3 regions of the Providencia sp. LY12 genome follow, and region 2 is predicted to be linked to each of the others. Evidence: predicted binding sites of a transcription regulator. Region 2 holds the regulator's gene; each other region holds the start of a gene.
The links. The regulator PurR, encoded in region 2, represses purine synthesis genes. The targets are predictions, from matches to a motif close to CANGCAAACGTTTGCNTG.
Positions count from the first base shown of each region.

Region 1: the regulator PurR is predicted to act here: its motif matches at 3,015-3,032, upstream of purE (5-(carboxyamino)imidazole ribonucleotide mutase).
Region 3: the regulator PurR is predicted to act here: its motif matches at 5,867-5,884, upstream of cvpA (colicin V production protein).

Region 1 is NZ_CM172594.1:3,240,767-3,248,322, reverse strand. It holds gene ACY3ZI_RS15620 (MFS transporter) at 1-1,213, opposite strand, end outside; gene purK (5-(carboxyamino)imidazole ribonucleotide synthase) at 1,334-2,419, opposite strand; gene purE (5-(carboxyamino)imidazole ribonucleotide mutase) at 2,419-2,934, opposite strand; gene lpxH (UDP-2,3-diacylglucosamine diphosphatase) at 3,104-3,826, opposite strand; gene ppiB (peptidylprolyl isomerase B) at 3,838-4,332, opposite strand; gene cysS (cysteine--tRNA ligase) at 4,633-6,021, shown strand; gene ACY3ZI_RS15590 (protein-tyrosine phosphatase family protein) at 6,412-7,497, shown strand.
Region 2 is NZ_CM172594.1:1,915,964-1,923,519, reverse strand. It holds gene ACY3ZI_RS09105 (Grx4 family monothiol glutaredoxin) at 43-390, opposite strand; gene sodB (superoxide dismutase [Fe]) at 990-1,568, shown strand; gene cydH (cytochrome bd-I oxidase subunit CydH) at 1,657-1,740, opposite strand; gene purR (HTH-type transcriptional repressor PurR) at 2,008-3,033, shown strand; gene punR (DNA-binding transcriptional activator PunR) at 3,049-3,954, opposite strand; gene punC (purine nucleoside transporter PunC) at 4,077-5,300, shown strand; gene ACY3ZI_RS09075 (helix-turn-helix transcriptional regulator) at 5,474-6,229, shown strand; gene ACY3ZI_RS09070 (putative quinol monooxygenase) at 6,254-6,526, shown strand; gene ACY3ZI_RS09065 (riboflavin synthase subunit alpha) at 6,608-7,285, opposite strand.
Region 3 is NZ_CM172594.1:2,709,378-2,716,933, forward strand. It holds gene ACY3ZI_RS12875 (hypothetical protein) at 1-1,077, shown strand, start outside; gene yfcD (NUDIX hydrolase YfcD) at 1,124-1,666, opposite strand; gene ACY3ZI_RS12885 (TIGR01777 family oxidoreductase) at 1,937-2,842, shown strand; gene ACY3ZI_RS12890 (UbiX family flavin prenyltransferase) at 2,861-3,433, opposite strand; gene purF (amidophosphoribosyltransferase) at 3,779-5,296, opposite strand; gene cvpA (colicin V production protein) at 5,311-5,814, opposite strand; gene dedD (cell division protein DedD) at 5,992-6,723, opposite strand; gene folC (bifunctional tetrahydrofolate synthase/dihydrofolate synthase) at 6,729-7,556, opposite strand, start outside.

The DNA.
Region 1 (7,556 bases), 1.3 Mb from region 2:
AAGTAAAGAATAGGATCACGATAACAGGAGCTGCGATGGTTAAAAATGCAGGGGTAAAACTGCCTGTAATATCCTTAATTGCGCCTGCGATAAATGGCGCTAAACAGGCAATAGTTGAGATTAAATTGACGACCGAGAACAACTCTAAATAAGGTCCGCGACCAAAATAATTGGACAGTAAAACACTGGACGCTAAGAAGGTCATACCGTAGCCAACACCCACGCAAATCACGAACAAAATCAGCCAGAACCATGATGTGGAGATACTCAATGCCACTACGCCAAGCACCATAATAATTAGGCTACCAATCAGTAAACGTTTCGGCTCCAACCATTCACCCGCCGCACCGCCTAAGAAGCGCGAAAATGCATTCACAAACGCCATGGTACTTAACAGAGAAACCGCGATAGTCATACCAAATCCACGCTCTTCAATGTGCGCCACTGCAAAACTGTTTACTGTAATACCGCACCATAAAAAAGAGGTGTAAGTCGCGGCGATTAAATAGAACTGCCAAGTGCGTAATGCGCGGCGAACTGTCCAAATCTCTGCGGTGCGATAAATAGGCTTATTCGCATGACTAACTTGTTTTTGCATTACTTTTTTGGCGTGATCTTGTTCTTTTTTCCCTTCACGTAATGCCAAGATAGTGATGATTGTGACAATGCTAAGATAAACTGCACATAATACCCAGTGCATTCGCCAAGAGCCTAATTGATTCGATGCGTAGAAGTAAATCCAAGGACCTGCAACGCCACCCAATCCACCAATCGTGAAATACAATCCAAATGCCAGAGATTGTTTTTCAAATAGGCGAGAAAGTACATAGGTACCGGGAACGGTCGCTAATAGTGTAAACCCAATACCAATCAAGGCAGTGCCTAAGAAATAGGTGCTGATCGCTTCGGTGGAATAGAGGCTATAAAAGCCAGAACAGAAAACGAGCATGCCTAAAAGCAGTGTAAGACGAACACCGACTTTACGTATCAGCAATGAGGGTAAAAAGCTCGCTAAACCGCAGGTTAAACCAAGTAAAGTAAAACCAAAGCCTGCCTCAGTCCAACTCCATTTTAATTCGCCGATCATGCTCGGTAATACTACGCCTAATGAGGTAAATGTGGTGGCGGTAGCAAGGAAATAAACCAGTCCGAGGAGAATAAGAATTGACCATTGGTATAACGGACTAAACGGTGAGGCTTGTGTTTCTGGCATATGTACTCCAGTGGTGCCCTAGTGAGTTAGTCATCACTCACAAGTAATCACTATAAAAGTAGGGCAAAAATAGCACAATGCCCGAAATATTACTCTCGGGCACGAATAGCGCTATTTTCCCTATTTTTGGCGAGAGTACCAGCCTAATTTTGTTTTTGCCCACTCAATGCCACTTTTATACTCATTTGGCAGCATTGGGATCAAACTATCGAGGGTATTTTCGAGTTGATGAATATCGCTATGAGTCAGATTTAAGTGACCCACTTTACGTACTGGGCGCACTTCTTTCTCATACCAATGTAAATGGACTAAAGACAGATTCAACCATTCTTGGTTAACATCAGTGCCAATTAAATTGACCATTACCGCAGGGCTGAAAACTTCTGGTGTCGGCATCGGTAAATTTAAAATCGCGCGTAAATGAAGCTCAAATTGGCTAATGGAAGCGCCGTTTTGAGTCCAATGCCCACTATTATGAACGCGAGGGGCGATTTCGTTGATCAGCAGTTTATCGCCAACCACAAAACACTCCATTGCCATCACACCGATATACCCTAACTCATCCATCACGGCACTGAGCATCGTCTGTGCTTGTTGCTGCTGGACAGGGTTTGCATCAGGAAAAGCCACACTGGTGCGTAAAATCCCTTCTTGGTGAAGATTATGGGTGATTGGGTAGAACACTGATTCACCGGATTGGCTACGGGCACCAATTACGGAGACTTCAGCATCAAATGGGATCCCTTGTTCGACGATGCATTCACCGTAAATTTCCGCAGGGAGCGTTTGCTCATCACCGGGGCGAACACGCCATTGGCCACGACCGTCGTAGCCACCGGTTCTGCGTTTCACTATCAAAAAATCACCCAGAGTGGCAAACAATTCTGGCCATTGGTCTGGCGATTCTAATAGTGCCCAAGGCGCTGTCGATAAATTTAACGAGTCGAACAGGCTTTTTTGTGGGAAGCGGTCAGCTAGACGTGGAAATATATCACGGTTAATAAACGCATTATGACGCGCTAACTCTTTGGTTAATGGGGTTTCTGGCCAACGTTCAATTTCAGCGGTGATCACACTTTGTTGATAAGGTACCGCTTCAGGCTCGGCATCTAACCCAACAGGAAAGACAGAAATACCTAGCGGTTCGCCTGCTTGGCGCAGCATGCGACCTAATTGACCGTTACCAAGGACACAAACCGGTTTCATTACGCATCCCTCGGATCTGGGTTATTTAATACGTCGTTGGTTTGTGCTTCACGCCATGCGGATAAGCGATTGAATAGCTCGCTGTCATGATTGGCTAAAATTTGTGCTGCTAGCAGTGCGGCGTTAGCTGAGCCCGCTTTCCCAATGGCAAGTGTGCCAACGGGAATGCCTTTTGGCATCTGAACGATAGAATACAGGCTATCGACACCACTTAATGCAGCGCTCTGTACAGGGACACCAAGGACGGGAACCAGCGTTTTTGCGGCTAACATTCCCGGCAAATGGGCGGCACCACCGGCACCCGCGATAATCACATCAAAACCATTTTGTTTGGCATTTTCAGCAAAGGAAAATAGTTTGTCTGGCGTGCGATGTGCGGAAACAATCTCAACATGGAAAGGCAGTTGCAGTTCGGTCAGCACGTCAGCGGCATGCTGCATGGTTGTCCAATCACTTTTAGAACCCATAACAATGGCGATTTTTGCCGCAGATTGAGCAGGAACTTGGGCAGTCATTTGGTGTGATCCCTGTATTGAAAAATATCACCCTAAGGGTGGGAATGTGAATTGCCCCGATCATATCACGGTAATTAGGTAAGGAAAACGTTTGCGTGATTATAAAATAAGCAAACAGTCATACTGACAACCAACAATTTATCTGCGTGTCTTTATCAAGATAGGAATGTTAAAAAGGAAAGAAAATAAGCTCAACGCCGTTTTCGTTGATCACAAAGGCGGAGCCTTCGCTGTGCCATGCGCCTAAAACGCCACGAAAATGAAGTTGACCACCGAGATTAATCTCGTGGATAGCAGGGCGATGCGTATGTCCGTGGATCATCCATTGTGCTTGATGTCGGTTTAAGGCATCAATCACCGCGTCGGGATTGACGTCCATAATGGCTTCGGATTTCATACTGCTGGCATATTGGCTATTGCGACGCATTTTTTGTGCGATGCGGCGGCGAATAAAGAGCGGTAGCAGTAAAAATACCCGTTGGATCCAAGGAGTATGGACCTTTTTACGGTAGTTCTGATAAGCAGCATCGTCGGTGCATAAGGTATCACCGTGCATAATTAAAATACGCTTATCATATAGTTCAAGTAGGGTTTCTTGGGGCAAAATGGTCATGCCGCACTGTTTTGCATAACGTTGACCCAATAAAAAATCGCGATTGCCATGAATGAAATAGCAAGGGATACCGCGTTCACTCAGCTGTTTTAGGGCTTGAGCCACTTGCTGATGCAAGAGGGTATTATCATCGTCGCCAATCCAATAATTGAAAAAGTCACCGAGAATATACAGGCTGTCGGCGTGTATGGCTTGCTGTTCAATAAATGTAAGAAAACCGGCGGTGATCGCCGGTTCATCTTCACTTAAATGCAAATCTGCAATGATATAAGTGGACATAAATTCAGGAATTACTCGCTGACAGTCACTTTTTCAATCACTACGTCTTCGCGAGGTACGTCTTGGTGGAAACCACTACGACCAGTAGAAACGCCTTTGATTTTGTCAACAACGTCCATACCTTCAACCACTTCAGCAAATACGCAGTAACCCCAACCATCTGGGCGCTCTGAACGGAAGTTTAAGAAGTCATTGTCAGCGACGTTGATGAAGAATTGTGCTGTTGCTGAGTGTGGGTCGTTAGTACGAGCCATTGCTAATGTACCGCGGCTGTTTTTCAGTCCGTTATTAGCTTCGTTCTTGATAGGCGCTTTAGTGTCTTTTTGGTTCATGCCCGGCTCAAAACCACCGCCTTGGATCATGAAGCCGTTAATAACACGGTGGAAAATGGTATTATTGTAGAAACCTTCGCGGCAGTAAGTTAAAAAGTTTTCGACAGTGACAGGTGCTTTGTCTGCGAAAGTTTTGATAACGATGTCACCGTGATTGGTATGAAATGTAACCATAATAGCTATCCTGAATAATTGTTTTTTATGCGCTAACTTGCGAAAGCGTTGAGATCAGCAAGTTTATATCACAGATAAAACCTGACTTGAAGCGACAGTGTGTTTGCAAAATAGGTTATCCCATAACAATGACCTAATAAATAAGGCGATAAAGTCAGGCGCTAACCTTGCTTTCTTCGGATGATCGCGATTCAATACCGTGCTATTTTCGTAAGGTTGAATTTGGATATTTTATCCTCAACATTGCGATAATCTGATGTATGATAGATATACACGTACTAATAAAATGGAAATAAAAAGATGCTGCAGATTTTCAATACACTGAGTCGTCAAAAAGAAGAATTTAAACCCATCCATGCTGGAAAGATTGGGATGTACGTGTGTGGCATCACCATTTACGATTTGTGTCATATTGGTCACGGTCGTACCTTTGTGGCTTTCGATGCAATTAGCCGCTATTTACGCTATTTAGGCTATGACCTGAATTATGTGCGTAATGTAACGGATATTGATGACAAAATCATTAAACGTGCAGCTGAAAATAATGAAAGCGTGGAAGAGTTAACCACTCGCATGTTAGCGGAAATGCACAAAGATTTTGATGCATTAAATATTCTACGTCCAGACAGTGAACCACGCGCCACTCGCCATATTCATGAAATCATTGAGCTAACTGAAAGCTTGATTGAGCGTGGTCATGCTTATGTTGCAGATAATGGCGATGTGATGTTTGAAGTTAAAACTGATCCAAACTACGGCTTATTATCTCGCCAAGACTTAGACCAACTACAAGCGGGTGCCCGTGTTGAAGTGGCTGATGTAAAACGTAATCCAATGGACTTCGTGTTATGGAAAATGTCCAAAGAGGGTGAACCAAGCTGGGAATCACCGTGGGGATTAGGTCGCCCAGGCTGGCATATCGAATGTTCGGCAATGAACAGTAAAACATTAGGTAACCATTTTGATATTCATGGCGGCGGCTCTGACTTAATGTTCCCGCATCATGAAAATGAAATTGCGCAATCTACCTGCGCCCATGATGGTCCTTATGTTAATTACTGGATGCATTCTGGTATGGTGATGGTTGATAGAGAAAAAATGTCTAAATCTCTCAACAACTTCTTTACCATCCGTGATGTATTAGAGTACTACGATGCGGAAACTGTACGCTACTTCCTACTTTCGGGTCACTATCGTAGCCAACTGAACTATACCGAAGAGAACTTAAAACAAGCGCGTACCGCATTAGAACGCCTGTATACAGCGCTGCGCGGCACGGATAAATCGGCTGTACCAGCAGGCGGTGAAGAGTATAAGAGTCGTTTCTGTGAAGCGATGAATGACGACTTCAATACACCAGAAGCTTATTCAGCGTTGTTTGATATGGCGCGTGAATTAAACCGCCTGAAAACTGAAAATATGGATGCAGCAAACGGCATGGCGGCTCAATTACGTGAGCTAGCAAAAGTGCTGGGACTGTTAGAGCAAGATCCTGAAACCTTCCTGCAAGGTGGCGCACAAGGCGAAGATGATGCGGAAGTCGCAAAAATCGAAGCGCTGATTAAACAGCGTAACGATGCGCGTCAAAGTAAGGATTGGGCGCTGGCGGATCAGGCGCGTGATGCTTTAACGGCGATGGGGGTTGTGTTGGAGGATTCGTCTGCGGGCACTTCATGGCGTCGCAAATAGTTCGTCATATTTCGCGCTGTGGCGTTGTTGGCGTCACTCGGCTACTCGGGTCACATACTCATGTATGCTCCCCGAGATATCCTTGCTAGCCGCCTAGCCACAACACGAACTATTTAGAATATTGTCCTTTATCGTTTTTTACGTAACACCTGTTTGTCTACAATTCGAATAATTTAGAGAATTTAGCTTAACTAGCTTAACAAATAAGAATAAAACCCACTAAAAAGGATCTATTTTTGGTGGGTTTTTTTATGGCTGTTGCGGCTAAATTTGCAAGCGTGGTGTGGGGCGGTTATCGATAATGTTAAGTGAAATATAGACAGTGGAGTTTAACATTGGGGCACCGAAACGGTGAATTCACTCACAATGAAAACATAGATAAGGATAAATATGTTTCCAATAAATAATAATCGACCAACCGCATCACAATCGACAGAATTTCCAACATCATCAAATACAAGCCATCTCCCTGAACGTATTAAATCTATCCAAAATATCTCCGAACTTAGCCCGAATTTGGCTGAAACAAAACTCGTTAAAAGAAATAGACCAAAGTTAAAATTAGATATTGGAGCCACTATTCAGCGCTCTGTATTTGATAAATTGTTAGAGAAAACAAATGCACTTATCGAAGAGAAAAACATTCAATACGATCAGGAGGATAGAGGTCAGCGTTATCAGGATATTGGTAGTGCGAAACATACGCAAATATCAATACGGGGCGCTGATAAACCCATTGTGACTCTCGCTGCAAACCGACTCCAAGTGGGGGGCGAAAATTTAGCCATCCGCTGCCAATATCCCAAAGATAATGACCAAGCCATTGAAAATCATTTATCTATGCTTATGGCAAACAAAACTCCGATATTAGTCGTCTTAGCATCAAAACAAGAGATTGATAATTCTATCTTTCAAGGAGAGAAGCTCCCGCCTTACTTTATGAGTAATCAAAAATATGGCGCCGTTGAAGTCACTTTTGAACAAGAAAAAAAGAACTATAAAGTAGAACCTAAAAAAGCAAACACAGGGGCGAACCCGTTGGAATTTAGCCAATATAAAATGGAGATTTCTAATGGTCATAAAAAGCATTCAATCCCAGTGCTCCACGTGACTAATTGGAATGATGGGGGAACGGTGACAACGGAGGAGTTAGTTAAATTAAACCAGCTTATTAGAGTCATCAATGAAGGTAGCTTATTTGAACTCTATAAAAATCAAGGAGTAGATATAGGAGGAAGAAATAAACCGCTTCCCGTTATTCATTGCAAAGCTGGTATTGGTCGAACAGGGGTATTAGCGGCATGCATGCAGTGGAGAAAGGCAGGAAATAAACTATCGATGGAAGATATCGTATTAGCATTGCGGGAGACAGGAAGTCCGAATATGGTTCAAAATGAAGCGCAATATCGGCAATTACAAGAATTCACAAATGTGCCATTATCCCCAACAAGAACAATCGGTAAGTGGGCTTTTTGATTGAATAACAAAAGGTAAGCTGAATAGGGCTCAGCTTACCTCTATCAAGGATGTAGTGG
Region 2 (7,556 bases):
GTTTTCATCAATATAAGCATTAAAGCCTATTCAACAATTTAATTACTCAGTGATGGTTTCATCTGCTGGACGGTATTTGTCTGCAGTTTCTTTGATCAGAGCTTGTAATTCGCCGCGTTGGAACATCTCAACGATAATGTCACAACCGCCAACTAACTCACCATCAACCCATAACTGTGGGAATGTTGGCCAATTAGCATATTTTGGTAGCTCTGCACGAATATCTGGGTTTTGTAAAATATCAACGTAAGCAAAACGCTCACCGCAAGAAGAGAGAGCTTGAACAGCTTGAGCAGAAAAACCGCAGCTAGGCAGTTTTGGAGAGCCTTTCATGTATAATAAAATTGGGTTTTCTTTAACTTGGCGCTCAATTTTTTCGATAGTTGTCATTTTATATCCTAAAACGTGGGTGCTGATTTTGCAGTCACTGAGCCACTTTGAATCATTTGCAAGGCAACTCATTAGACAGAACACATTGACCGGTGTAATCGCCGGCATAGTCAAAACATCGCAAATTGTTCCGTGATTGTTTCATACAATATGCCAGTTTTATAAGGCGAATACTATAGCACTCCTATTTGCTGTACTCAAAAGGTGAAAAGCAAATAGCAACGTTTTCTTTTTACTATAAAAAATTCACTCTGGGTGTTTTTGCCGTGTAATCATGGGAGTTATTTGTTAATATATTAGCAAATTAATAACACTTGATGTATTTCCCTGCTCTTCAATGACAATAACGACACGCAGTGGAATAATTATTATGCAACTTACTAACAATTAAGGCATAAATAGCATCATGGAACAGGTTTTTTCTTACTGTAACCTGTATTCTGTTATGATAAATCATGACTTACAATGCGGCGCAATAGCTCAGCACAGCTCAACGTCACTACACTAGAAGTAGATTAATTAATAGAAGTACATTTAATTTCGCTCATTTTACGAGCAAACACCCTAAACACTGAATAAAAGCAATCAAGGAGTACGCAATGTCTTTTGAATTACCAGCTCTACCTTATGCTAAAGATGCTTTAGAACCTCATATCTCTGCTGAGACCTTAGAATACCACTATGGTAAGCACCACAACACTTATGTTGTTAACCTGAATAACCTGATCAAAGGCACCAAATTTGAAGGTCTGTCTTTAGAAGAAATCATTAAAACTTCTGAAGGTGGCGTATTCAATAACGCGGCTCAAGTTTGGAACCACACTTTCTACTGGCACTGCTTGGCTCCAAATGCAGGTGGCGAGCCAACCGGTAAAGTTGCAGAAGCTATCAACAAAGCATTTGGTTCATTTGCTCAGTTCAAAGAGCAATTCACTGATGCCGCAGTTAAAAACTTCGGTGCAGGTTGGACTTGGTTAGTGAAGAAAGCAGATGGCAGCCTGGCTATCGTTAACACATCTAACGCGGCAACACCAATTTCTGGTGACGATAAGCCAGTTCTGACTGTTGATATCTGGGAACACGCTTACTACATCGACTACCGTAACGCACGTCCAAAATACTTAGAAAACTTCTGGGCGTTGGTTAACTGGAAATTTGTTGAAGAAAATCTGGCTTAATTTTAGTTCAGATCTAAAATGACTAAGGGCGAGTATATTACTCGCCCTTAATTATTTCTCATCCTTATTAGATAGGATGGAAATGAAATCAGAAAATGTGCACAGCAAACAAAATAATTACAGCTAAAGAGCCAAACGCAGCTAGCAATCCATATTTAAAATCTGTATCCATGAGACCCTCTCATATAAAGAAATTGAATTATCAAATAACCATAAAATAAAAAGGTTATTTCAGTATACATGCACAAAAACGTAAAACCAGTGTCTATATCACATGTTATAACATCAATTATTTCTTTCGTTTTTGCGCTAGATCAGACAAAATCGACAACAAATCGCTAAATTATTGCCAGCAAAGGTACTATGCATCAATATGCAGGTAATTATTTAACTAGAATTATTTTAGAGACCAAGTTTTGGTTAGGAGTTTTTTCTTCTCATGGCAACAATTAAAGATGTGGCGAAACGTGCGGGCGTCTCTACCACAACCGTCTCCCATGTTATCAACAAGACGCGTTTTGTCGCTGATGATACAAAAACAGCCGTTTGGGCCGCCATCAAAGAGCTCAATTATTCTCCGAGTGCGGTTGCGCGTAGTTTAAAAGTCAACCACACCAAATCAATTGGTCTGTTGGCAACATCAAGTGAAGCCCCCTATTTCGCAGAAGTGATCGAGTCTGTCGAGAATAGTTGCTATGAGAAAGGCTATACTCTAATTTTATGTAACTCTCACAATAACTTAGGTAAGCAAAAAGCGTACTTGCAAATGTTGGCACAAAAACGTGTCGATGGGCTACTTGTGATGTGTTCAGAATACCCTGACACCTTGATAGGTATGTTGGAAGATTACCGAAATATCCCAATGGTCGTCATGGACTGGGGTACCTCTCGCGGGGATTTCACTGACAGTATTATTGATAACTCTTTCCACGGTGGTTACTTAGCGGGTCGTTACCTTATTGACCGTGGTCACCGTGAAATTGGCGTGATCCCTGGCTCTCTCGAAAGAAATACAGGTATTGGGCGTTTAACCGGCTTCAAAAAAGCCATGGAAGAAGCCAAAGTCACATTAAAAGATGAATGGATTGTTCAAGGGGATTTCGAGCCAGAATCAGGCTATAAAGCGATGATGCAGATCCTCAGTAACAAGCACCGCCCTACTGCGGTCTTCTGTGGTGGAGACATCATGGCGATGGGGGCAATCTGTGCGGCTGACGAGATGGGATTACGTGTCCCTCAAGATATTTCCATTATTGGTTATGATAACGTGCGTAATGCACGATATTTCACGCCTGCATTAACCACAATCCACCAGCCAAAAGAGCGTTTAGGTCAAATGGCGTTTGCGATGTTGCTCGATCGTATTGTGAATAAACGCGAAGATGCGCAAACGATTGAAGTTCATCCGCGTTTAGTTGAGCGCCGTTCCGTGGCTGACGGTCCATTTATTGATTATCGCCGCTAAGTCTACCTCAGCACATTAGCTCGCAAACCACTCCGCGTTGAGCGTTTCGCTATCACCAAGATAGTCAAGCAGCCATCTCAACGCTGGAGATGTATCATTCTCAACCCACGTTAAGCAGCAAGGGCTTTCAGGAAACGGCTGTGCTAATTCCAGCTCAACAAGCTTGCCTTCTGCACACAATGGCGCTGCACGGTGCTCAGGAACCATTCCCACACACAGCCCATTTTCCAAACACGCTAAACCACTTTCCCAGTAAGGCACAACTAAGCGACGTTGGTTATCCAGCGCCCAAGTATCTCTTTTCGGTAAGCTTCTTGAGGTATCTTCTAAGCACAAACTTGGATATTCACGCATTTGATCATCTGTCAGTTTGCCCTGAATTTTTGCTAATGGGTGATCGGGGCTCGCAACACAACGCCATGACATAAAGCCCATATCACGGAAGCTATAGCGCTCTCCAATTGGTGAAGCACGGGTCGCTCCAATCGCAACATCCACACGTCCATCGGCTAAAGCATCCCAAACTCCATTAAACACTTCAGGGTGGATATACAGTTCAATATCAGGGAAATGACGATAAAAATCCAAAATCAGCTGTTCCGTACGCTGCGGTTTTACGATGCAATCAACAGCAATACTGAACTGTCCGCGCCATCCATTGGCGACTTGTTGGCATTGATGTCGAGTATCAATCATTTTTTTGATAACACTTCGACTTTCTTTAATAAAGATAGCCCCGGCTTCCGTCAATACCACATCACGGTGACGACGTTCGAATAGCGGAACTGCTAACCATTCTTCGACTTGTTTTACTGTGTAGCTGATCGCTGAAGGAACTCGATGCAGCTCATCCGCAGCACCACTAAAGCTTCCCGTTCGAGCAACTGCGTCTATGACTTCAAGTGCATGAGCTGACCACATTTTCTTTCCTTTCAAATTATTTGATAGCAGAGTCCAAATATTACCGTTTCACAACGTAAAAAAATAGCCTATACAATAAGATAACTATCAACATTATTTTAAATATAGATTAAGCAAAAACTATGACAAATACTGCGACAAAAAACTCCTCTGGATTTTTGATTTATCTTGCTGGCCTAAGCATGCTGGGGTTTTTAGCCATCGATATGTATCTGCCAGCCTTTGGTTCAATGCAAACAACCTTAAATACGACTGAAGGCGCTATCAGCGCATCATTAAGTATCTTTCTAGCGGGCTTCGCGTTTGCCCAGCTATTATGGGGACGCCTTTCAGATAAATTAGGACGCAAACCTATCCTTATTGTTGGGCTTTCCCTGTTTATTGTTAGCTGTCTAGCAATGATTTGGGTCACCGATGCCACTCAGTTATTAATCCTTCGATTCTTGCAAGCCGTTGGCGTTTGTTCTGCTGCGGTTTTATGGCAGGCCCTCGTTATCGACCGCTATAACGAAGCTGATACTCAAAAAGTATTTGCCTCTATCATGCCTTTAGTGGCGCTTTCTCCTGCATTAGCGCCACTTTTAGGTGCCTGGGTGCTTGAGCACAAAAACTGGGAATTTATCTTCATCGTGCTGATGATGGTGGGCGTTTTACTCCTGCTACCGACCTTGATGCTAAAAAAAGTGGCACCGAAAGTCATCGCAGAAGAAAACCAGCCACAAACCAAAGTTTCCTTTGCTACCTTGCTAAGCTCCCCTGTTTTCAGTGGTAACGTACTTGTGTATGCAGCGTGTAGCGCTGGCTTTTTTGCATGGCTAACGGGTTCGCCATTTATTCTACGCAATATGGGCTTTAACCCTGCGGATATCGGCTTGAGTTATATCCCTCAAACACTGGCATTTATTGTCGGGGGATACGGCTGCCGCTTCGTATTAGCTAAAGTTCGCGCTGAAACGTTGTTCCCAATCTTGCTAGCGGGTTATGCCGTTAGTATGATTATTCTCTTTGTGATGGCGATTTATACGCAGCCAACATTAACCATGATTTTGGTTCCATTTTGCTTTATGGCAGCAATGAACGGAGCATCATACCCAATTGCAGTCGCCAAAGCCCTCAATACGTTCCCATCTGCTAGTGGTAAGGCCGCTGCACTGCAAAACGCCTTACAATTAGGGTTATGTTTCTTAGCCAGTTTATTAGTGTCTGCACTTACATTTGACCCTTTACTCGCTACAACTGGCGTGATGGCATTTACTGTAATCCCAATGATTATAGGCTATTTCATGCAGCGTTGTGCTAGCAAGTCCAATGATGCGATTAAGCACACTGAATATCAGCATGACTAATCGTTAGTTAACGTTATTTTTTGGCATCATAATAATCAGTTCCGTTACTATTATTAATAACGGAACTGATTTTTAATAAATACGTTATTTGGTGAATATATCGTTTATAGAGTTAATTTTTTCCCTATAACACGCTATTATTAGCATATTCAATTATGACGTTTTGAAGAGCCATGCTGAAACAGTATTATCCTCCTGATGAATTAAAAGAATTTGTTAGTTCAGTTTTGATTATCAAGAAATTTACTGATGCTATTAAGATCTTCCCAGGTACAGGTGCTGAAATATGGGTTTCGACTGAAAATATCAGTATGTCGACTCACGAACATACATCCGTCAATCCATTTCAGTTAATCATCCCCAGAGTCAATATATTTACCGCCATCCCGAATAATGCCAGCGTGATGGTGCTGCGTATTCGCCACGATGCCTTACGTTTTTTACTTCCCCAACGCACGTTAAATTATACGGATATCCCTACTCCGCTTAGCCAAATATGGAGCAATAATTGGTTTAAATCATTGGCCAATTCTTCATTCAAAGAGTTGCATGAGTGTTTTTATGTCACTAAGGCAGCGAAAAAGGCACATTTTATTGACCACGTTCTGGACTCTCTTTATCACAATCCAAATAAAAAAATTACCGAAATTGCCGATGATATTGGCTACAGCGCACGCTTAGTTCAAAAAGAGTTTTTAAAAGAATTTGGGATCACACCAAAACGGTACCAGATCAATTGTCGCTTAGAGCAAGTGATGAAAACTATGGTGAAAGAACAAGATACTTATCGTTGGTTTGAAACGGGCTATTATGATCAATCCCACTTTTATCGCGATTTTAAGCGTTACTTTACCATGACACCGTCGGCATTTTTAAAGTCAAATTATTCGCTTTTTTACAATACAAAAACAAAGTCTCCATTAAGATAGTTCTGAGTACATAAGGAGAATGGTATGAGTATTGTTGTATATGCCCAAATCACTACCGAAAAAAAGGACGGGTATTTAACGAAGAAAATCGTTAGCGAAATTGCCAAACGCAGCCGGATGGAAAAAGGATGTTTGCAGTATGACCTGATGGCAAAAGAAAATGGCTACATTGTGTTTGAAGAGTGGGAAAATGCACAAGCATTAGAAATGTATCAAAAAAGCGCTCATTTCAAACAACTTGTTGACGCGATTGAACGTGACAATGCCATTTTTTCGGTCAATTTTAGTGAGAAGTAATAGAATATTCCGGTGAATTTATTACCTACCGATTCAACAGGTTATAGCTCTGTATAGAGCTATAACCTTATCAGCTGAAAACTAGATTGACGATTTTTCACTGTCTACTGAGTCATCACTCTCTTGTTTCTGCTTCAATAACATTTCTTGTTCTTTCTGATACAAAACACGCTCAACAGTATCAACAATAGCTTGAGTTTGTGGGTCAATCTCAATGTTGACTTTATGGCCCAGTCGTTTGCTACCCAGTGTTGTTCTCGCCAACGTTTCTGGGATCAAATGCACGCAGAAACGGTTATTGATAACATCACCAACCGTTAAGCTGATTCCATCAATCGCCACAAATCCCTTATGTAAGATATACTTCATCAAGGCTTTATCATAAATAGATAGCCAAACTTGATGATTATCTTCAGAGGTGAAAATCTTACTAATTTCTGCGGTGGTTACAATATGACCCGAAACCACATGTCCGCCAATTTCATCACCATATTTCGCAGCACGTTCAATATTAACCACATCCCCTTCTTTTAAGTCACCTAAATTAGTGAGGCGCAATGTCTCTTTGATTAAATCAAAGCTAACGTTCTCCCCCTCAATTTTAGTCACCGTCAAACAGCAACCGTTATGCGCAACGGATGCACCGGTTTCTAAACCCACTAATAATTCCGGTGTGAATTTCATGACATGAGTACGGAAATTAGCTCTTTCCGTGATTGAGATAATTGGAGCGGTTCCTTGAACAATGCCTGTAAACATAATGACTCTCAGTGCAGTGAATTAATGAACTCAGTTTACCTAAGAATTTTCAGAGATCTATCTTATTTGAGTGGTTATATTTATGCTGCCATCACAAAACATTTAAACGGTTTCTATACTAATCTGCTGTTTTATTATTCTTATCTATAACTATGTTGGATTGGTTACATAAAAGAGATAGAATAAGGGGTTAGCATTAACTATCTGATTTTTTAGTAAATCATAGATTTTCATTCCGCTTTTTTCTTTTTTTAATTCGAAACTTATTGTG
Region 3 (7,556 bases), 790 kb from region 2:
GACCATTTTAAAAACACCGCTGAGAATGAGTTTTCCCGCAATATAATTGGCATTAAGAATATCCAAGAAGCCGAAAAAGGTGTCTGTTATGGATTAACACATGCTTTCTTATTTTATGCCCATGCAAATGATGAAACGAAATATATAAAAAATCTGGCATACGCATTAAAAAAAGCACATAACCACAAAGAAAACACTCGTCACTATCGCACTTTTTTAAATGATGCTTTCTGTCAAATTATTTATAAACAAGCATCAGTTGACTATGCCCTTCACATTGACAACGCCATGAAAAAGTTTGATTTTTCAAATGATAGCAGTGAATTAAAACAAAAAAATATGCTTATTTCCATCAGTGAAATCTTTTTTAAAAATAGCGCATTGTTACTCGATAATATAAAAGAAGATGATGCTATCAACTTTAAAAAAGCATTACATCAGCTATATTCTTATGCATATTCCACATCCGCAAACGCCAGGGAGGATATATTAAAAGGTAAAAGCCACTTTGAATGTCATTTAATAAAACTAACTGCTCGAGAAATTAAGAAAAAATGTTCTAACCTTGTAAAAAATGACTTATCACTGAACGACATTAAACCATTTTTTGAGCTGGTTAAAAATCACCAGAAAAAAATCATCAAACAAAAAATAATACAAAAAAATAGCCAATATAATATAAAGTATGATACCTATACGACTATTGATAATAATATAAAATTAAATCCACAAAATTATATAACCTTCGAGCAATTCAAACAGCGTATTAATAATCGGCTACAGCAACAAAAGGATACCATTTGTGATTTTATTACTAAAAATCATGCCATGGGGATCACTATTAAACATATTAACGATAAAGTTATATTCAAGTTCCTTGAACCTAATAAAGGGCTTTATATAACAGAAAATAAGAAAAAGTTTTTTAATCTCATTGAAAAAACAATGTCTCGGCAAGCGTGTTTAGTTAATGCTCAACATGAGAAAATCATCGAGATTAATACCTCCTACGCCGATAAACTTCATCAATATCCACTGTCCAATAAAATCAAAGGACCTAAATTTTATAAATCATAAAAATACAAAAGGACTACCAAGGTAGTCCTAATTTCAATACTCGCATTTACTCTGGGTTTGAACAACTAATCGCCTTATCCGCTTCATTATTACGTGTTAACCATAATGACAGCGCTTTGAGTGAATCTGGCGTGAACTCATCGCAACGAGCGGTAATTTCCTTAGGTGTCAACCAACTTACTTCCGCGACTTCACTTTCTTGCAAAGCAAAAGGACCGTGGCTCACACAACTAAATAATCCACCCCACACACGGCAAATTTCATTTTCATAGTAGAAAGTGCCATGCTCTGCAAACGGAACGCCAGCAATCCCCAATTCTTCTTCAGCTTCGCGCTTAGCTGATTCAAGGATCTGTTCATCTTGCATCACGACACCGCCCGCCGTTGCGTCCAAAAGCCCTGGGTAGAAATCTTTAATGTCTGTTCTTCGTTGCACCAGAATTTTACCCATACCATCGTGCACCACGATATAGGTCGCACGGTGGCGTAAGTTTTCTGCACGCATTTGGCTACGAGTTGCTTGCGCTATTACATTATTATCTTCGTCAACGATATCTACCCATTCGACGAATTCGGTCTGTTGTTCCATCCTGAAAACCTTATTTAGCTTGCCCACCAAAATACTTTGATACAAGGTATTCTTTTCGCATATATGTTGCAAGGGATCCTAACCAAATTTGACCTTGCTTTCCATCACAAAAATCAATGCATCTCTTTAAGATACAGTACAAAATTCTTTTTTGTGAAGCGTTAACTGAAACCCAACAATTCCCATTTGCAAATGCTATAGTTATCTTTACAGGGTGGTAAAAATTGGATTATTTAGAGTGTGATAGCGCTTTAAATAGGGGGATAAAAAATGAGAATTCTAATAACAGGCGGAACAGGGTTAATTGGTACCCAACTAGTTCAAACGTTAGTGATGCATTCACATCAGGTCACCGTGTTAAGCCGTTCACCACAAAAAGTATACAGTTTATTTTGTAAAGCCGTTGAATGCTGGACAACCCTTCAAGATAAAACCTCTCTTGATGGCTTTGATGTGGTCATCAACCTTGCTGGTGAACCTATCGCAGAAAAACGTTGGACGGCAGCACAAAAACAGATCCTTTGTGATAGTCGCTGGAAAATCACGCAACAATTGACGAATTTAATCAAAGCCAGTCAAAACCCACCGAGCGTATTCCTGTCAGGTTCTGCTGTTGGTTACTATGGCGACCAAGGTCAATCGGTCGTGACGGAAGAAGATCAACCTCATGATGAATTTACCCATCAACTAGCTGCTCACTGGGAAGCTATCGCCCAAGAAGCGCAATCGGATAAAACCCGAGTTTGTTTACTACGTACTGGATTAGTTTTATCCCCTAACGGCGGTTTGCTCGCTAAAATTCTGCCTATTTTTAAAATGGGTGCTGGTGGACCGATTGGTCACGGAAAACAATTTATGCCGTGGATCCATATTAACGATATGGTGAAGGCGATTTTATTCCTAATGGAGACGCCAACCCTCTCCGGCCCATTTAATATGACCTCGCCTTACCCTGTCCATAATGATCAATTTGCCGCCATGATGGGGGATGTTACCAACCGCCCTTCCTTTATCCGCACCCCAGCATTTGCAGTCAGGGGTGTACTTGGGGAATCCGCGACATTATTACTTGGTGGACAACAAGCCATACCTAAACGTTTAGAAGAGGCTGGCTTTGAATTTGAATTTATTGAGCTGAGAATTGCACTTGAAGATTTGTTAGCACCAAAATCATGATTATTTTAAAAACAGGCACTATTTAGCGCCCTGCCAACGGGTAAATAAATCTTGTTCAAGCTCGATATCAAATTGGTCAAGAACGCGGTTAACGGTCTGGTTAACAATATCTTGAATCGATTGAGGCTGGTGATAAAACGCAGGCATTGGGGGCATAATCACCGCTCCCATTTCTGCGGCTTGTACCATCAATTTCAAATGGCCAATATGCAGCGGTGTTTCACGCACACCCAGCACCAATTTTTTCCCTTCTTTTAAAACGACATCTGCGGCACGGGTGACTAACGTGTCTGTATAGCTGTGAACGATGCCAGAAAGGGTTTTCATGGTACACGGCATGATAACCATACCTGCGGTACGAAAAGAGCCTGAGGAGATGGCAGCGGCGATATCGCGGCTATCGTAAACATGGTCTGCAAGCTGTTGCACATCTTTAACACTGAATTCTGTTTCCAGTGCTAATGTCTGACGCGCAGCTGCACTCATCACTAGGTGGGTTTCCACATCTTTCACAGGTTTAAGCACTTCCAGCAATCGAATACCGTAGATCGCCCCACTCGCACCCGTTAACCCAATGATAAGTTTTTTCATGTTCAACCCCAATTCACGTAATTTCCTGCATTATATACCAAATAGGTGGAAGTAGTGAGTGAGAGGCGAAGTGTAGAGGTCAGGATAGTAAAAATATAGAGCAAAACTTTACTCACTGAAAATAAGTGGGCATCAAGAAAAACAATACGAGCAGAGGGTAATTCAGACTAACTTCATTTTCAGCTTAGTTTTAGATTTAAACCACATTTAATCCTCTAAATAATTCATGTTGTAGCTAGGCGGCAAGTTAGCTAAGCCCTAGGAGCATACATAAGTATGTGACTAGGGTTAGCTAATGCAGCCAACAACGCTACAGCGTGAAGTATGACGAGGATCCCCGAAAATTTAGCCTTCGTTGTAAATTTCTAAATCCTCAACATCACTCTGATCTTTCAACTTCAACTCATCATCTTTACGCAGATTTTCTAGATAATCTAAATAGGTCTGGTCAATATCTTTGGTCACGTAGATACCATCAAATACGGAACATTCAAATTCGTTGATTTCAGGATTTTCTTCACGAACCGCATCAATGAGGTCGCTAAGATCTTGGAAAATTAGGCCATCTGCGCCAATCAGTTTACGGATTTCATCCACTTCTCGGCCATGTGCAATCAGCTCATTGGCATTTGGCATATCAATGCCGTATACGTTAGGGAAGCGAACTTCTGGTGCGGCTGAAGCAAAGTAGACATTCTTTGCACCCGCTTCACGAGCCAATTCAACGATCTGTTCTGATGTGGTACCGCGCACAATAGAGTCATCCACCAGCAGAACGTTTTTATCGCGAAACTCTGCACGGTTAGCATTCAGTTTTCGGCGCACAGATTTACGACGTTCTTGTTGCCCCGGCATGATAAAAGTACGGCCCACATAGCGGTTTTTCACAAAACCTTGGCGATACGGTTTATCTAGGATATGGGCGATTTCTAACGCGATATCGCATGAGGTTTCAGGGATTGGGATCACCACATCAATATGCAAGTCTTCCCATTCGCGAGCAATTTTCGCGCCCAATTTTTGCCCCATACGCAATCTTGCGTTATACACCGAGATTTTATCGATAAACGAATCTTGGCGAGCAAAATAAACATATTCAAAAATACACGGCGTCAGCTGCGGGTTCTCTGCACATTGGCGGGTAAATAATTTGCCATCCTCAGTAACATACACCGCTTCGCCTGGCGCAACATCACGCAGGAATTCGAAGCCTAAAGTATCGAGTGCCACACTTTCAGAGGCAACCATATACTCATGTTCGCCAGTCGCTAAAATACGGCGACCAAGGACTAATGGGCGAATACCATGAGGATCACGGAATGCCACCATGCCATGACCAATAATCAGTGCCACACAAGCATAAGCGCCACGGATTTTTTTGTGCATTGATGCTACGGCACTAAAAATGTTGTCGGGTTCGAGAGGAAAATGATCAAACTTATCTAATTCGTATGCTAATACGTTTAGAAGAATTTCGGAGTCTGACGTGGTATTCACATGGCGACGTGCTGTTTCAAATAGACTCCGAGCGAGTTCGTGAGCATTTGTCAGGTTACCATTATGTGCAAGGGTGATACCAAAAGGAGAGTTAACGTAAAAAGGCTGGGCTTCGGATGCGCTGGAACTACCCGCAGTTGGGTAACGCACATGTCCAATACCCATTGAGCCTTGAAGACGCAGCATGTGGCGCGTTTCAAAGACGTCTTTTACTAAACCATTTGCTTTACGCAAACGGATATTGTTTTTACCATCAATAGTCGCAATACCCGCTGCATCTTGCCCACGATGCTGCAGCACCGTTAACGCATCATAAATTGATTGGTTTACCGGTGAAACACCGGCGATACCGACAATACCGCACATTTAGTCTTTCCTCATCAGCCAGACGGAGAGATATTCTCCGGTAGGAAACTTGACGCATTTTGCAGGTAGTCAAAGAACCACCTAATAATATGACTGAACTGCGGAATAAGCTGTGAACGATGCCAATCCTCACTTTGAGGAAGCGGTGTAAATGTATCGAGAAAGAACAACAGCGCCGATACAATTAATACCCCACGCAACGCACCGAAGCAGATCCCCAGTACACGATCTGTACCCGATAATCCGGTTTTTTGTACTAATGAGCTAATCACATAGTTCACCACTGCACCGACAATCAATGTCGCGATAAACAGCGCTGCAATCGCAATACCATTACGAACTAAAATATCCTCAAAGTTCGTAAAGTAACTCGCTAAATAAGGGTAAAACGTACTTGCTACGAAGAACGCACAACCCCAAGTGATTAACGATAATGCCTCACGTACAAATCCACGGATCAGGCTTACCAGTGCCGAGAAGCCAATAATGGCGATAATTGTGTAATCAATCCAGACCATATTTCATTCCAAAATTCGCATTCACGTCAGCGGCGAATGCATTCTAACAGAAAACGAAAACGTTTGCGTAACCATTTTTCATTGAATTTAAAAAAATCAGCGGCGAAAAGAAAAAATCATAATCGCCGCAGTAAGTTACTAAATACCCTTATTTTTTAGGGATAACTGAATATCAATTTAAGGTTTAAAGGCTTGGATTATCCCTTTTGTACCGGTAATTGCGTTCAATTCAGGTAAAGCCGATTCAAGCTTCTGCCTTGATGCTTCTGGTCCCACATAAATACGCGTTAATTTGTTGTTCACCGGTTGCGCTGGCACCGTATAAACCTGATACCCAGACAGTCTTAACTTCGCCACAATTTCTTCAACCTTGCTGGCATTATTGAGGGCAATCACTTGCACCACATACGCTTTACCTTGAGGTTCTTGTTTCGGTTCAGGTTTAGGTTCTGGCTTTGGTTCCACCTTAGGCTTAGGCTCAGGTTTTGGTTCTGGCTTAGGCTCCGGTTTCGGTTTCGGTTCTACTCGTGGTTTTTCTGGAGTGACATTAGTTGGAATGGCACTTCCATTTTGATTCGCCACGTTTTGGCTGTTATTACTTTGATTTGTACTGCTTTGATTTGCACTGTTTGCGGCTACAGGAGGCTGCTCACTTTGCTTTTGCTCAGTAATAGCTTCCGATAACATCGCTTCAGAAGTTCCTTCCGAAGACGCGGTCGATGCACTGTGTGTAATTGGTGCAATTGACTCAATATCTTCTTCATCACCCGGTTTGGGAATAATCGGAATGGCCGCAAATTCATTTTCATTGTATTTCTTATCGCCATCCAATAATGCGGGCAATACGATGACCCCTGCGGCGACTAACACAATGGCGCCAGCAAGACGATTTTGGAATTTACTAGCCACTGGCTTTATCCTTCTGCTTTCTCTAATAACATCATGACATGAGCCACGGTATGGAATGACCCACACACCACAATCACATCTTGTGGTCGCGCATCCGCACATGCTTGTTGCCAAGCTGCTTCCACGGAATCAAACTCATGGGCACCGTCAACATGCTGACTAAGCTCAGTCACATCTGCACCACGAAACTCTCTTAGCGGCGCGAGATACCAGTCAGTTACTTGTTGGGATAAACAGGTTAATGTCCCTTGAATATCTTTATCCCCTAGCATTCCCACCACAGCACGAACTCGACGACCTTCTGTCACCGGTAATTGTGCGAGTTTGGAGACTAAATAGCCTGCAGCATGAGGGTTATGGGCTACATCCAAGATCATTAACGGATGTTCTCCAATGATCTGAAAACGTCCCGATAACTGAGCAGTACTTAAACCTTGGTGGATAGCTTGGTCAGTGATTTTCTGCGCTAACTGGGCATCAATCTCCATCAAGCATCTGATCACCCCCATCGCAGTTGCTGCATTAGCCAACGGCACATTCGGTAACGGTAAATTGTCCCACGAACGTTGAGAACTTTCCCAAGACCAATGTTGCCCCTGCTCTTGGTAATCCCAATCCTTGCCACGACGAAACAGCATGGTGCCAATTTTGTCTGCATAAGCGCCTATAGAGGCTGGCATATCAGGCTCACCCACCACACCATAATGACCTTGGCGGAAAATACCCGCTTTCTCATGACCAATATGCTCACGGTCAGAACCTAGCCAATCGGTATGATCAAGCGCAATACTGGTGATTGCCGCGATATCCGCATCCACGACATTAGTTGCATC